3 regions of the Ligilactobacillus faecis genome follow, and region 1 is predicted to be linked to each of the others. Evidence: predicted binding sites of a transcription regulator. Region 1 holds the regulator's gene; each other region holds the start of a gene.

What was found. Region 1 encodes NrdR, which represses ribonucleotide reductase genes. Its sites were predicted from a motif close to ACACNATATATNGTGT; they were not measured.
Region 2: a site for NrdR is predicted at 2,099-2,114, ahead of nrdD (anaerobic ribonucleoside-triphosphate reductase). Genes of this name have one in related genera too.
Region 3: a site for NrdR is predicted at 1,551-1,566, ahead of QFX10_RS03305 (deoxynucleoside kinase). Genes of this name have one in related genera too.

Annotation. Positions count from the first base shown of each region.
Region 1 is NZ_CP123639.1:2,143,305-2,147,594, reverse strand. Features, by position in the region: gene polA (DNA polymerase I) at 1-539, shown strand, start outside; gene mutM (DNA-formamidopyrimidine glycosylase) at 551-1,381, shown strand; gene coaE (dephospho-CoA kinase) at 1,378-1,977, shown strand; gene nrdR (transcriptional regulator NrdR) at 1,994-2,476, shown strand; gene QFX10_RS09785 (replication initiation and membrane attachment family protein) at 2,490-3,860, shown strand; gene dnaI (primosomal protein DnaI) at 3,874-4,290, shown strand, end outside.
Region 2 is NZ_CP123639.1:1,640,192-1,644,481, reverse strand. Features, by position in the region: gene nrdD (anaerobic ribonucleoside-triphosphate reductase) at 1-2,019, opposite strand, end outside; gene QFX10_RS07465 (TIGR01440 family protein) at 2,703-3,293, shown strand; gene smpB (SsrA-binding protein SmpB) at 3,346-3,813, opposite strand; gene rnr (ribonuclease R) at 3,837-4,290, opposite strand, start outside.
Region 3 is NZ_CP123639.1:661,833-666,122, forward strand. Features, by position in the region: gene QFX10_RS03290 (RNA-guided endonuclease InsQ/TnpB family protein) at 1-417, opposite strand, end outside; gene tnpA (IS200/IS605 family transposase) at 491-946, shown strand; gene QFX10_RS03300 (nucleoside 2-deoxyribosyltransferase) at 997-1,473, opposite strand; gene QFX10_RS03305 (deoxynucleoside kinase) at 1,679-2,425, shown strand; gene QFX10_RS03310 (CPBP family intramembrane glutamic endopeptidase) at 2,484-3,365, shown strand; gene QFX10_RS03315 (universal stress protein) at 3,437-3,910, shown strand.

The DNA of each region.
Region 1 (4,290 bases):
CGCCTAATATGCGTCGTCAAGCCAAAGCTGTTAACTTTGGGATCGTTTATGGGATCAGTGATTTTGGGTTGGCCCAAAGCATCAATAGTACACGTAAACAAGCGAAAGAGTTTATGGAAGCTTATTTTGCCTCGTTCCCAGGTGTCCATCGGTATATGCAAGAGATCGTTGAGCAAGCTAAAGAACAAGGCTATGTTGAAACACTTTTCCACCGCCGCCGTTATTTAGATGATATCAATAGCAGAAACTATAATCTGCGTTCTTTTGCCGAAAGAACTGCAATGAATACGCCGATCCAAGGAAGTGCTGCCGATATCATCAAAGTTGCGATGATCAATATGCAAAAGATGCTCCAAAAAGAAGGCTTACAAGCTAAGATGCTCTTGCAAGTCCACGATGAGTTGATCTTTGAAGCGCCAAAAGATGAGATCGAAAAACTAGCCCAACTTGTGCCACAAGTGATGGATTCTGCAGTTTCATTAGCCGTGCCACTTAAAGTCGAAAGTGCTAGTGGCAAAACGTGGTTCGATACAAAATAGGGGGAAAGAAAATGCCAGAATTACCAGAAGTTGAAACGATCAGACGCGGACTAACGCAACTGGTTTTGCATGAAAAGATCAAACAAGTCGAGGTCTTATATCCTAAGATGATCTTAGGCGATCCAAGTGAGTTTGAACAGGCATTAGCAGGGGAAACGCTAGAACGTGTCGATCGGCGCGGAAAATATCTTCTATTACGCTTTTCAAATGCCAAGACCGTTGTTTCTCATTTGCGAATGGAAGGTAAATATTATGTCAAACAAGCTACCGAACCAGTCGATAAGCATACACATGTCATTTTTGAGCTTGCCTCGGGAAAACAACTGCGTTATAACGATGTACGCAAATTTGGGCGAATGCAGCTAGTGAAAACTGGGCAAGAAGCCCAACTTGCAAGTTTAAAAAAATTGGGACCAGAACCTGTCGCAAGCGACTTTTTAGTTGAGACTTTTTATACAGGTCTACAAAAAAAGAAAAAGGCGCTCAAAACAGCCTTACTTGATCAAACGCTTGTTGTGGGTCTAGGTAATATTTATGTCGACGAAGTTTTATGGCAGACAAAACTTCATCCGTTGACACCTTGTAATGCAGTATCTTTTGCTAAAGCTAAAGAACTTCATGATAACATCATTGCCGAACTTAAAATGGCGATCGCAGCTGGAGGTACAACGATCCGAAGCTATACAGATGCGTTTGAAAATGAAGGTGGTTTCCAATTTGAATTAGATGTTTACGGTCAAACGGGTAAGCCATGCAAGCGTTGTGGGACCTTGATCGAAAAAACAGTTGTTGGTCAAAGAGGAACGCATTTTTGCCCTCAATGTCAGCAGGTGCCAAAATGAGTTATATTTTAGGCTTGACTGGCGGGATCGGAATGGGAAAATCAACTTTGAGCACCTATTTGAAAACGTTAGGCTTTTGTGTTTTAGATGCTGACCAGATCGCCCGAAAAGTCGTCAAAAAAGGGACACCCGGTCTAAGACGGCTCGTGCACACGTTTGGCCAAAAGATCTTAACGCCTGAAGGTGATCTAGATCGGGCTGTTTTAGGAAAAATCGTTTTTGACGATCCTAAGATGTTAGCTAAGCTAAATACGGTGATGATACCATTGATCAAAGCTGAGTATCTAACTCAGATCGCGCACGCCAAATCAGCCAAGGTGATCGTTCTTGATGCGCCTTTATTATTTGAGCAAGGATATGATGAGCTTTGTGATGCAGTCGTGACTGTGAGTTTACCGCAAACTTTACAAATAAAGCGGATCATGGCACGCGATCACCTTGCAAAAGAAGATGCTTTAGCGCGGATCAAACACCAATTACCAGATGAGATCAGGCGTAAAAAGGCGACTGTTGTGCTTGATAGTTCGGGAACAGTTGAAGAGACGCGGGCACAAATGATAAAATGGCTAAAGACAAATCATTTGATAGAAAGATAAGATGGGGTAAAGAAACATGAAGTGTCCAAATTGTCATCAAAATGGATCACGCGTAGTGGACAGCCGGCCCGCCGACAATGGACATGCGATCAGGCGGCGCAGGGAATGTGAAAATTGTGGGTTTCGCTTTACAACTTTTGAAAGAGTTGAAGCAACTCCACTACTCGTTATCAAGAAAAATGGAGCTAGAGAAGAATTTAATCGTGAAAAAGTTTTGCGGGGCGTGATGCGCGCTGCCGAAAAACGTCCAGTCCCAATGGATCAGATCCAAGCGATCGTTGATCAAGTTGAAAAGAAGATCCGAGCAGTTGGTGGAAATGAAGTTTCTAGTCAATTGATCGGAGAATATGTGATGTCGATCTTAGTTGATGTTGATGACATCGCCTACATCAGATTTGCTAGTGTCTACCGTGAGTTCAAAGATATGGCTTCTTTTGCAAATGAGCTCCAAGAGCTGATGGCCCGCGAAAAGGCACCTAAGACTGAAAATAAAGAGTGAAAGGGGTCTGTCGATGGTTGATGCATTAAAACAGCTGTCGCCTAAAGATGGCTATATCGCAACAACGCTAGACCAGATCGGCTCCACTGAAGCTAAGCTAGTTTTAGAGCTCTATCAACCACTTCTGGGAGTCGAAGCTTATGGGATCTATGCACTGTTAGTTTCACAGGCTCAGCGTACTTTTGATCTACTTGAACGGCGCTTGCATAAAGAACTATTGGCTAGTTCTGGTTTAGGTCTGCGGGCTTTTTATGAAGCACGGATCAAGTTAGAAGCTTTAGGGCTTCTTAGAACTTTTGAACGAACAGATGATCTAGGCCATCTGCTTATTTATGAGCTCCAAGCACCTTTAAGCGCCAAAGCTTTTTTTACAGACGACCTTTTTAGCACGTTACTTTGTGATTCAGTTGGGCAAGTTCGTTATGATGAACTGAAAACTAGCTATTTAGCTACAAAATTGGAATATCCTAAAGTGCAAGAGATCACTCGGGATTTATTAGATGTCTACACAGTCAAAAGTGCAGATCTATTGACTGCTTCAAAACGTCCGCGGGTCGTTGAACGTCCGAAAAAAAGCCCACTTGCACAAGTCGAAGTTACCTTAGATCTAGAATATTTGAAAGATCTTGTGGCAAATTCATTTGTTCCTGAAGAAGAGTTGACTAAAGCAAGTGAGCTGATCAAAACGGTAACGCTCCTTTATGGTTTAGATGAATTACAGATCGTTCGCTTATTAGAACAAGCCTTGAACGTGCATGATAATACAGTTGATCATGAAGAATTCAAAAAATTAGCCACACGCCAATTTGAGCGCGAGCTTCAGCCACGAGAACAAGTTGTTGAAAGTAAGAACGAGACGGCAAAAGAACTTCCGGTGCTCTCAAAAGAAGAACAAGCGATCGCTGAAGTTTGCAAAGCTTATTTACCACTTGAGTTTTTAACGGTCTTAAAGCAACAAAAAAATAGTTTTGTTTCTGATTTAGAGCGTTATGTCGTTCAAAATTTAGTGACGAAAAAAGTTTTGCCAAATGCAGTCATCAATGTCTTGTTGCATTATTATTTGATCGCTCAAGATAATCCTGTGTTAGAGGGTAGAGTTTCTAATCGCTTTACGGTAGCAGCGGCTAAACTGGCAGAAAACAAGGTCCAGACCCCAGAAGAAGCGATGGATCTTATGAAACGTGCGAATCAAGAAGCTTTAGAAAAAAGAACAAAGAAAAAGCAAAGTTATGCCTCAAGAAAGGTCGTTCAGCGTGAGACACTTCCGGATTGGGCTAAAAAAGAACAGTCTAGTTCAAAAGAAAAAAGCTCAGCAACTGAAAAACAGAAGTTAGATGCTGAGATCGATGATCTCTTAGCACAACTCGAAGAAAATAAAGAATAAGGATAGAAAGACTATGGAAGATATAGGGAAAAGTTTGACAGAACAGATGCAACGGCATAACTGGTCAAAGCGCTATAATGAATTAGTCGAAACGGCCTTAAATGATCCAGATGTCAAACGCTTTTTAGCTGAAAATAAGCATCTTTTGACAAAAGACGATGTTATGAAAAGCATCAGTAAGCTTTATGAATATGTGACGATCAAGCAAAAAATGGCTCAAGGAGAGCAAACCTTTGCGCCTGGATATTTGCCGACGTTAGCGGTGAGTAAACACCGGATCGAAGTCGTTTATGTTCCAAGTGAACAGCTTTTAGCTAAACGAGCTAAACAAGAACTTGATGCGCGCGTCAAGATGATCGCTTTACCAAAGAGCATGCGCCAAGCTCAATTAGTCGATTATGATCGTAGCGAAGAACGAAATGAAGCTTTC
Region 2 (4,290 bases), 500 kb from region 1:
ATCATGATTGCCACAAGCGGGGCATTCAAACCCACGAGCAGTCGCTTTGAACTCACCTTGAAAGCCACATTTATAACAACGATCGATCGGTGTATTCGTCCCTAGATAGCCAACCTTATCGTAAGCAAAATCCCAGACTGCTTCAAGAGCTTTAGGATTTTGGCGCAAATTTGGATATTCACAATAGTGGATAAAGCCACCAGCTGCATATTTAGGATAATCCATCTCAAACAATATTTTTTCAAATGGCGTTGGATGCTTGCGCACATCGTAATGAAAACTATTTGTATAGTATTCCTTATCAGTGATATCTTTGATCTTTCCGAAACGTTTTGTATCGATCTTACAAAAACGATCTGTCAATGACTCACTTGGTGTTGAATAAACACTAAAGTGATAACCAGTTTCGTTAGACCACGCAACACAGGCATCATATAGTTTTTTGACGATCTGTAATGTGAAATCATGGGCCGCTTGATCGCTTTCCCAATCAGGTCCGTAAAAAAGTGTTCCAACTTCATAAAGGCCGATATAGCCTAGGGAAACAGTTGCGCGTTCATCTAAGAAGAGTTGTGAGACATCATCACCTGGTTTCAGTCTCTGTCCAAAAGCTCCATACTGATAAAGGATCGGTGCATTTTCTGGTAAAGCTTCTAGAACACGAGCAACTTTAAACTTTAATGCTTCTTTACAAAGTGCGATCTTATCGTGCAAGATCTGCCAAAATAGCTCTTGGTCCCCCTTTGATTCTAAAGCGATCCGCGGAAGATTAAGGGTAACGACGCCTAAATTCATACGACCTGAATTGACTTCCTGCCCGTCTTTGTCTTGCCAGCCTTGCAAAAAAGAACGACACCCCATCGGAGCCTTAAAACTTCCTGTCAACTCTTTGATCTTATCATACATCAAAACATCAGGATACATTCGTTTCGTAGCACACTCAAGCGCCAATTCTTTGATATCATAGTTAGGTTCACCTGGGTTTAAATTCAACCCTTGTTTGATCGTAAAAACTAACTTAGGAAAGATCGCAGTTCGTTTTTCTTTACCTAGGCCTTCGATCCGAATCTTTAAGATCGACTTTTGGATCTCACGTGCGATCCATGACGTCCCTAAACCAAAACCAAGTGTCGTAAAAGGCGTTTGGCCTTGCGAAGAAAAAAGTGTATTGATCTCATACTCTAAAGCTTGCATCGCATCATAGATATCTTTTTTAGTCCTTTTGCGTGCAAATTCAACTTGTTTCTCTGCTTCAACGATATATTCTTTCGCTTCAGCCAAATGCTTTTCATAGTTTTTATAAGCAAATGGTTCTAAAACTTCATCGACTCGATCGGCAGAACAGCCCCCATACTGGCTTGAAGCAACATTTGCGATGATCTGTGACATCTGTGCAGTCGCAGTCTGGATCGAATGTGGGCTTTCAACTTCGGCATTCCCGATCTTAAAGCCTTTTGTCAACATCTCTTTAAAATCGATCAAACAACAATTTGTCATTGGACTCCAAGGAGTATAATCAAGATCATGGTAGTGGATATCTCCCCGTAAATGAGCTTTAGCGATATGTTTAGGCATCATTTTGAGCCCTAATGTTTTCCCGACTGTTCCTGCCGTCAGATCACGTTGCGTATTAAACACATTACTATCTTTATTGGCATTTTCATGCACTAAACTTGGATCTTTTGATTGTAAACGGTCTAAGCGCAACGTCGGATCAGTTTGTTCTCGCCAGGTCTGCTCTTCTTTTTCGTGTGCTTCTAAATAAGACTTAGCTTCCGCTATATATCCCAATTCGTTCAAAGTAGTCATAAGTTCAGTTGCAAGTGCACTTGTCTTTAGAACATCGTAATTGGCGACACGTAGCGCTAAAGTCGCTAAGATCTCGTCTTTTACAGGAGTTAGTCCTAAAATATCTAAGATCCGTTCTAACTTATAAAGTGCAAAGGGGACCCGATACCCATCGGTTTTTTCTACTGTTTTAGGAAAATCATAGCTGACTTTCGTATTCATCTCCATCATTTTTGTCAGATCCTCTCTATCAAAATCGTACATATGTATCATATTTGGTACTATATATGATAGCTTCTTTTTTCAAAAAACACAATATATAGTGTTTAGTTTCACAAAAGACACAATATACATTGATTACAATATACCTCAGCGCAAACGCATCAAATCAGAAAAGAGCTCTTTTGACCTTTTTGTGAAACAAATTTATCCTAAAATGGCGAGAAGACTTCCACTTTTATAAGTGGTGGATGAATCATCCCATTCTGAAGCACTAAAAGCGCTTCTTTTTCTTGATAATTTTAATTCAGATAATATAATAAATGAGTATAACTATGGAATTAGATAAAAATCAACATTCTGCTAACTGTAATTCACATCTTGATAGAGATGTTAACGCGGCTAAAAATATCTTAGCTAGAGGATTAGAAACTCTATTCTGATAATAAAACGGTACCATGGTAACAAAGCAGTGACCGCTACCGACTCAGTGAAAAGCTAGACTGGCAAGTTTGCTGTATTCTCAGAATTCCCAACTTCAAGCCGTTAAAAAACGGTAGTTTTAGGTTAAGTTGGGGTAGTTCAATTGCGCACCAGTCCATTTTTTGATACCCTCGATCTTTTTTGTTACAATATCTTTGGATATCTGATATATCAAGGTATTCAATCTTTGTTCCAAAGAAAGCTGGTTTATTATGACACACGAAAATGATCTAAATAAGATCGCACAACAAATAAAAACAAGCATGACTGAATTTCTAGCTCAAACGACACTTGAGCCAAATGATATTTTTGTTCTTGGCTGTAGTACAAGCGAGATCCAAGGGCAAAAGATCGGCAAACACTCTAATCTTGAACTTGGACGAATAATTGTTAAAACGCTCCGTTCGATCTTAGATCCATTAGGAGTCCACTTGGCTGTCCAAGGTTGCGAACATTTGAACCGCGCTTTAGTTATTGAAAAACGAGTTGCTAAAGATCACAACTTAGAGATCGTTACTGTCGTCCCGACTTTGCATGCCGGTGGCGCAGCACAAGTAGCTGCTTTTGAACAATTTACTGAACCAGTTGAAGTTGAGCATCTTGTCGCTAAAGCTGGGATGGATATCGGTGATACAGCGATCGGGATGCATGTTCGTTTCGTTCAGATCCCTGTACGAACATCGATCACCGAGATCGGCAAAGCTCACGTAACATTCTTGAGCTCGCGTCCTAAATTGATCGGAGGCGAACGAGCTCGATATCGCTTAGAAGACCTTAATCAGACAACTGGTCCTTTAGCCTGATGCAAACACACATAAAAAAACCTCTAAATCAAATCTTAGAGGTTTTTTTGCTTCAACCGTAATTTTTTAAGGTCCGTCTGATCTCACGCTCTTGATCGCGCCGTTTGATGGTTTCACGTTTATCGTAGTTATGCTTACCTTGAGCCACCCCAAGTAAAACTTTAGCAAAACCATGCTTTAGATAAACTTTCAAAGGCACTAAAGTGATCCCTTTACCACTCGTCTCTTCGGCCAAATGTGTGATCTGCTTTTTATGCAATAAAAGTTTACGATTCCGTAAAGGATCATGATTGAATCTATTTCCTTGGGTATATTCTGAAATATGCACATTCATCAGCCAGGCTTCGCCATTTTTGATCTGGGCAAAACCATCTTTAAGGTTGATCCTGCCAGCTCGGACTGATTTGATCTCAGTCCCAGTCAAGGCGATCCCAGCTTCGAGCGTTTCTAAAATATAATAATCATGATTAGCTTTGCGATTTTGAGCTAACGGACGTTCTTTTTGTTTTTCTTTTCCCATCTTCTCAGTCCTTTATCGCTAAATTATTTTTTAGCTTCACGGCGACGTTTGTAAAAAGGACGCTTATTATTATTTTTACCACCATTGCGACGTTTATCTTTAGCATCGTTGTTTTTATTAAAGCGTCCATTTCCTTGCTTCTTATACGGACGTTTGCCACCATTTCGCTTATCAAAATGCTCACCACGCGAGCGGTCGTTACGTCTAGTAGGTAGATCTTTTGGATCAATATCTTTTAGAAGATCTGATTTAGGTGCTTTTTTCATCTCTAGAAGTTTAAAGTCGATCTCTTTTTGCTCAGCATTGACATTGACTAACTTGACTTTGATCGGTTGTCCGATCCGATAAGTCCGTTTCGATCTTGTTCCTACTAAAGCCATATGCTTCTCAACAAAAACATAATAATCATCGTCTAACTGGCTGATATGGATCAAACCTTCAACTGTATTTGGAAGTTCAACGAACATCCCAAATTTT
Region 3 (4,290 bases), 900 kb from region 1:
AGTCTTTTGCCCTGGGTATTGACAATTGGTTTGATAACGCCAGCGATAATTCTTTCGATGAAACTTAGGAACACCAGCGGTGTGAACCTTCCGAAAAGCATTCCAAGCTTTCCGATAGTTCTGAATGGCATTAGCTTTCGTCAAACTATCAATTCGTTTATCTTCTAAGAATTGATAGTGATTAGACATTTGCTTAGCGTTTTGGCGCATAGTTAGTTGCTTAATACGATCCCTAACTATGTCAATCGGTAGCTTAACTCTGCGAAGCTGCATCAGTTCCTTATTGATCGCAACCATTTCGTTATAGATAAAGCGACTAGCGTCACTGTTGATTTTAATCAACTGCTTTTGTTGGTCACTAGGATAGCAGCGCATTTTTAGGCCATAATGATATTTCATTTTTGCCATTGACTTCATTGGATTTCACCTCCCTTATTGATATAATAACATTATATCATGATGTCAATATATTAACAAAGGAGACCATATTATGACTAAAGAAAAAATCAAAGAGGCCATTTATACTCGTCGTTATATCTATAATTTCCATTACCATTTGATCTGGGTAACTAAATATCGCAATCAGACTTTTACAACCGAGGCCTTATCTAACGAAATGAAAGCTATCTTGCAGCAAGTTGCAGATAACAATGACATCGTAATCGAAAAGATGGAAGTCATGCCGGATCACATTCATATGCTGATCAGTTTTCCGCCAAGCAAAGCGCCGGCTAGTGCCATTAAGGCGCTCAAAGGACGTAGTGCCTATATTTTTTTACAAAATCATCCAGAAATACGACGTAGCCAATATTGGGGCGGTCATCTTTGGTCGCCAAGTTACTATATGAGTACATTGGGCAATATGAGCAAAGAAGTTGTCGAGAAATATATCAATGACCAAAAATATACAGAAACAAACAAAAAGCCCCATAAAGAGGCTCAATAGTGGCCTATCCATCCCATGACTAAAGTCACGGAATTTCCGGCTAGGCGTCATTAAATAACTGGACGAGGACAATATTTAGGCATCAAAAGATCAAAGTCATAAGCTTCTAATGCTTTAAGTCCTTCTTTTGTAACATCAAAGTAAGCTGTCAGACCTTGAGCGATCATCAAATTGACTTCTTTTTCACTGTCAAATTGGATCACGATCACAGGCGTCCGTGTTGCATAAGCATAACCGATCTCAAAAGCTGTTCCTGAGTCTGGTTCGTTTTCTTTTGTTTCTTCTAACTTGTAATCAACGATCGCAACGACCACATCGCTTGCATCGATCTGAGATGTGTCTAGTTGAAAAGCTGCTTTTTGCCATTCTAAGCTTCCAAATTCAGCTTTTGTATATTCATTTTCATGTGGGACAAAGATCGCTTTTTCATCGATCGTCGGATTTTTTTCTAAAGCTGCTTTAACTTGGGCGATCCGCTCTTTTTGTGCTGGACTAAAAAATGGTGATGCTAAATATACTGATTTCATCAAGTTCTCCTCTAAAAGTTAACATTATTATACTTCAAGTATAAATTATTCGTATTTTTTCAGCAAGTGATATCTACCCACAAGATGTTGTGGGTCTTTAAAAAAATACACAAGATACGCTTTATTTTTTACTGATTTCCGAGTATGATGGTTAGAGGTAATTATAATAGTTAACGATTTTTAGAGAAAGGATGCTTCAATCATTTTGATCACACTATCAGGAATCATCGGCTCAGGTAAGTCGAGTTTAACAGAGATCTTAGCCCAAGAATTAGGCACTAAAGCATACTATGAACCAGTTAAAGATAATCCCGTCTTGCCGATCTTTTATAAAGGTAATGAGATCGCAGCCAAAAAACGGGCTGCTGGCGACAAAGACGCTACTAACCCCTATGCTTATCTTCTTCAAACTTTCTTTTTGAATCGACGCTTTGCAATGATCAAAGCTGCGATGCAAGAAGACAATAATATTCTTGACCGTTCGATCTATGAAGATGAGATCTTCATGAAGATGAACACTGAAATGGGTAATGCAACAGATGTTGAATATGATATCTATAAGAGCTTACTTGCGAATATGATGGAAGAGCTCCCCTTTGCTTCACATAAAAAATCTCCCGATCTGATGATCACGATCAAAGTTTCTTATGATACGATGATCAAGCGGATCGAGAAACGGGGCCGTGAATATGAATTAGTCGAACGCGATCCTTCTTTAGTTGAATACTATCAACGTCTCTTACGTCACTATGACATTTGGATGGCAGAATACGATTCTTCACCATTACTCGTGATCGATGGCGATAAATATGATTTTGTCTCAAATGTAACTGATCGTGTTGCTGTTTTAGAACAGATCGAAGACAAACTTTTTGAATTAAACAACCTTGATGCACAACAATTAGCTCGTTTGAAAGAAAAACACGTTGAATTACTCAAAGAGATCGGTTAAAAATAAAGTTAGGTCGACTTAGACCTAACTTTATTTTTTTCGAAAGTGAGGTATCTTTATGCCACTACACACAAAACGTCCGTTCACTTATCCACTTTGGATCTATTTGTCATGTTCCCTGCTCTTTCTAGTCGTTTTAAGCCTCGCTCAATTGGCAATACCTACCTTGTCTGAAAATAGTGGCTGGCCTTATTTTTTGGCTGTCATCGTCATTCTTTTTACGCTCTATCTTGCAAGCTCAAGAAATTTATTAAACCAACTCAAAACTACCTTTGAAGTACAACGCCCTTCCAAAAAGATGCTTCTTTATATGATCAGCTGTCTTTTTTTATGTCAAACGCTCTTTTCTTTCAGTGATGGGCTGGTCGAAGGGCTACTAAACTTTATTGGCCACAGCGCCACTGAACAGATCGAAGCTGCTAGTGGTAGTAGTACAACTTGGTCGATGTTTTTTTATACGATCTGTCTTGCACCTTTATGCGAAGAATTGCTCTTTCGCGGTTTTCTTTACCAGAGTTTTTTAAAGTGCGGTAAAAATTTTGCTATCTTTTTTTCCGCACTGCTCTTTGGACTTTACCATGCCAACATCGTGCAAACGCCTTTTGCTTTTGTCCTAGGGATCGTCCTTGGCTATATAACGGCTATTTACGGCTTGAAATATGCTATTTTCTTACATATTTTCAATAATCTAGTCCTCGGAGAGATATTTGATCTTTGCTTGCAACATTTTCCCCAGATCAGCGGGCCATTGCTCGAGATAACGCACTTTAGCTTCGTTTTGATCGCACTTTATTTCTTATATCACTACCGCACAAAGATCAAATACTTTTATCAAAGGGCACCTTTTTCAAAAAAAGTTTGGCGCCAAGCAACTTTCAATTTGCCGTTTTGTCTGATTTTAGTGACAACGTTTGGCTTGATGTTTCTCACCTTAAACTAGCTTATTGCTTGCAGTTCAACAAAGTTAAGCGTTATGATAAAAATAAATCATTAAAGGCAGGGTGAAAGGTTATGACAGTTACTTATAGACAGATCCTAGTTGCAGTCGATGGTTCTAACGGGGCAAACGCCGCCTTGAAAACAGCGGTCGAAGTTGCAAAACGTAATGATGCTCATTTAGATATCCTCCGTGTTTTAGATCTCAACTCACTTGAATACGGTGGCGCTGGGATCGCCTTAGACGGTGAACAGATCTACCGCATCGAACAAGAAAATGAACAATATCTGCTCGAACTACGTAATGATCTGATCAAAAAGTATGACTTCAGACCAGAACAGATCAATGTTCATATTCGTTTTGGAAACCCTAAACTCGTGATCGCAGAAGACTTTCCTGAAGAATATCAGTCTGATTTGATCATTGTTGGTTCGACTGGCAAAAATATCTTACACCGGATCGTTACTGGTTCAGTCGCTGCTCACGTTACCCGCGTAGCAAATTGTGACGTTCTCGTTGCCCGCACGACAGAGGCTGACCTCAAATAGTTTTTTCTAAGAGCTCGTAAAAGGGCTCTTTTTTTAGCTAAAACGGCGTTGCGCCTTGAATATGAGTGTGGTATCATAAGCTCCGTTAGTGTCACTTATATCCTTGATGCTGCGCGGTAAAGCAATTTTACTGCGCAGTTTTGAGACACTTTCCTCTACTGCAGCTGATCTGTCTTAGTTTTTTGAGTATTTGCGGTACTCGTTTGCTTGACAATATCAGCTGCTTTTTTAGCGCTTCAATAAAATTTTTTGGTCATTCATTTAATGATATCCCCATTTTATTATAACTTAAGTATTAAAAAACTTTTATATATCACCATAAACTTGGCAAGATCTTTCACTTGTATAAGAAAACGCAGTTAAACAGATCATTTTAAACT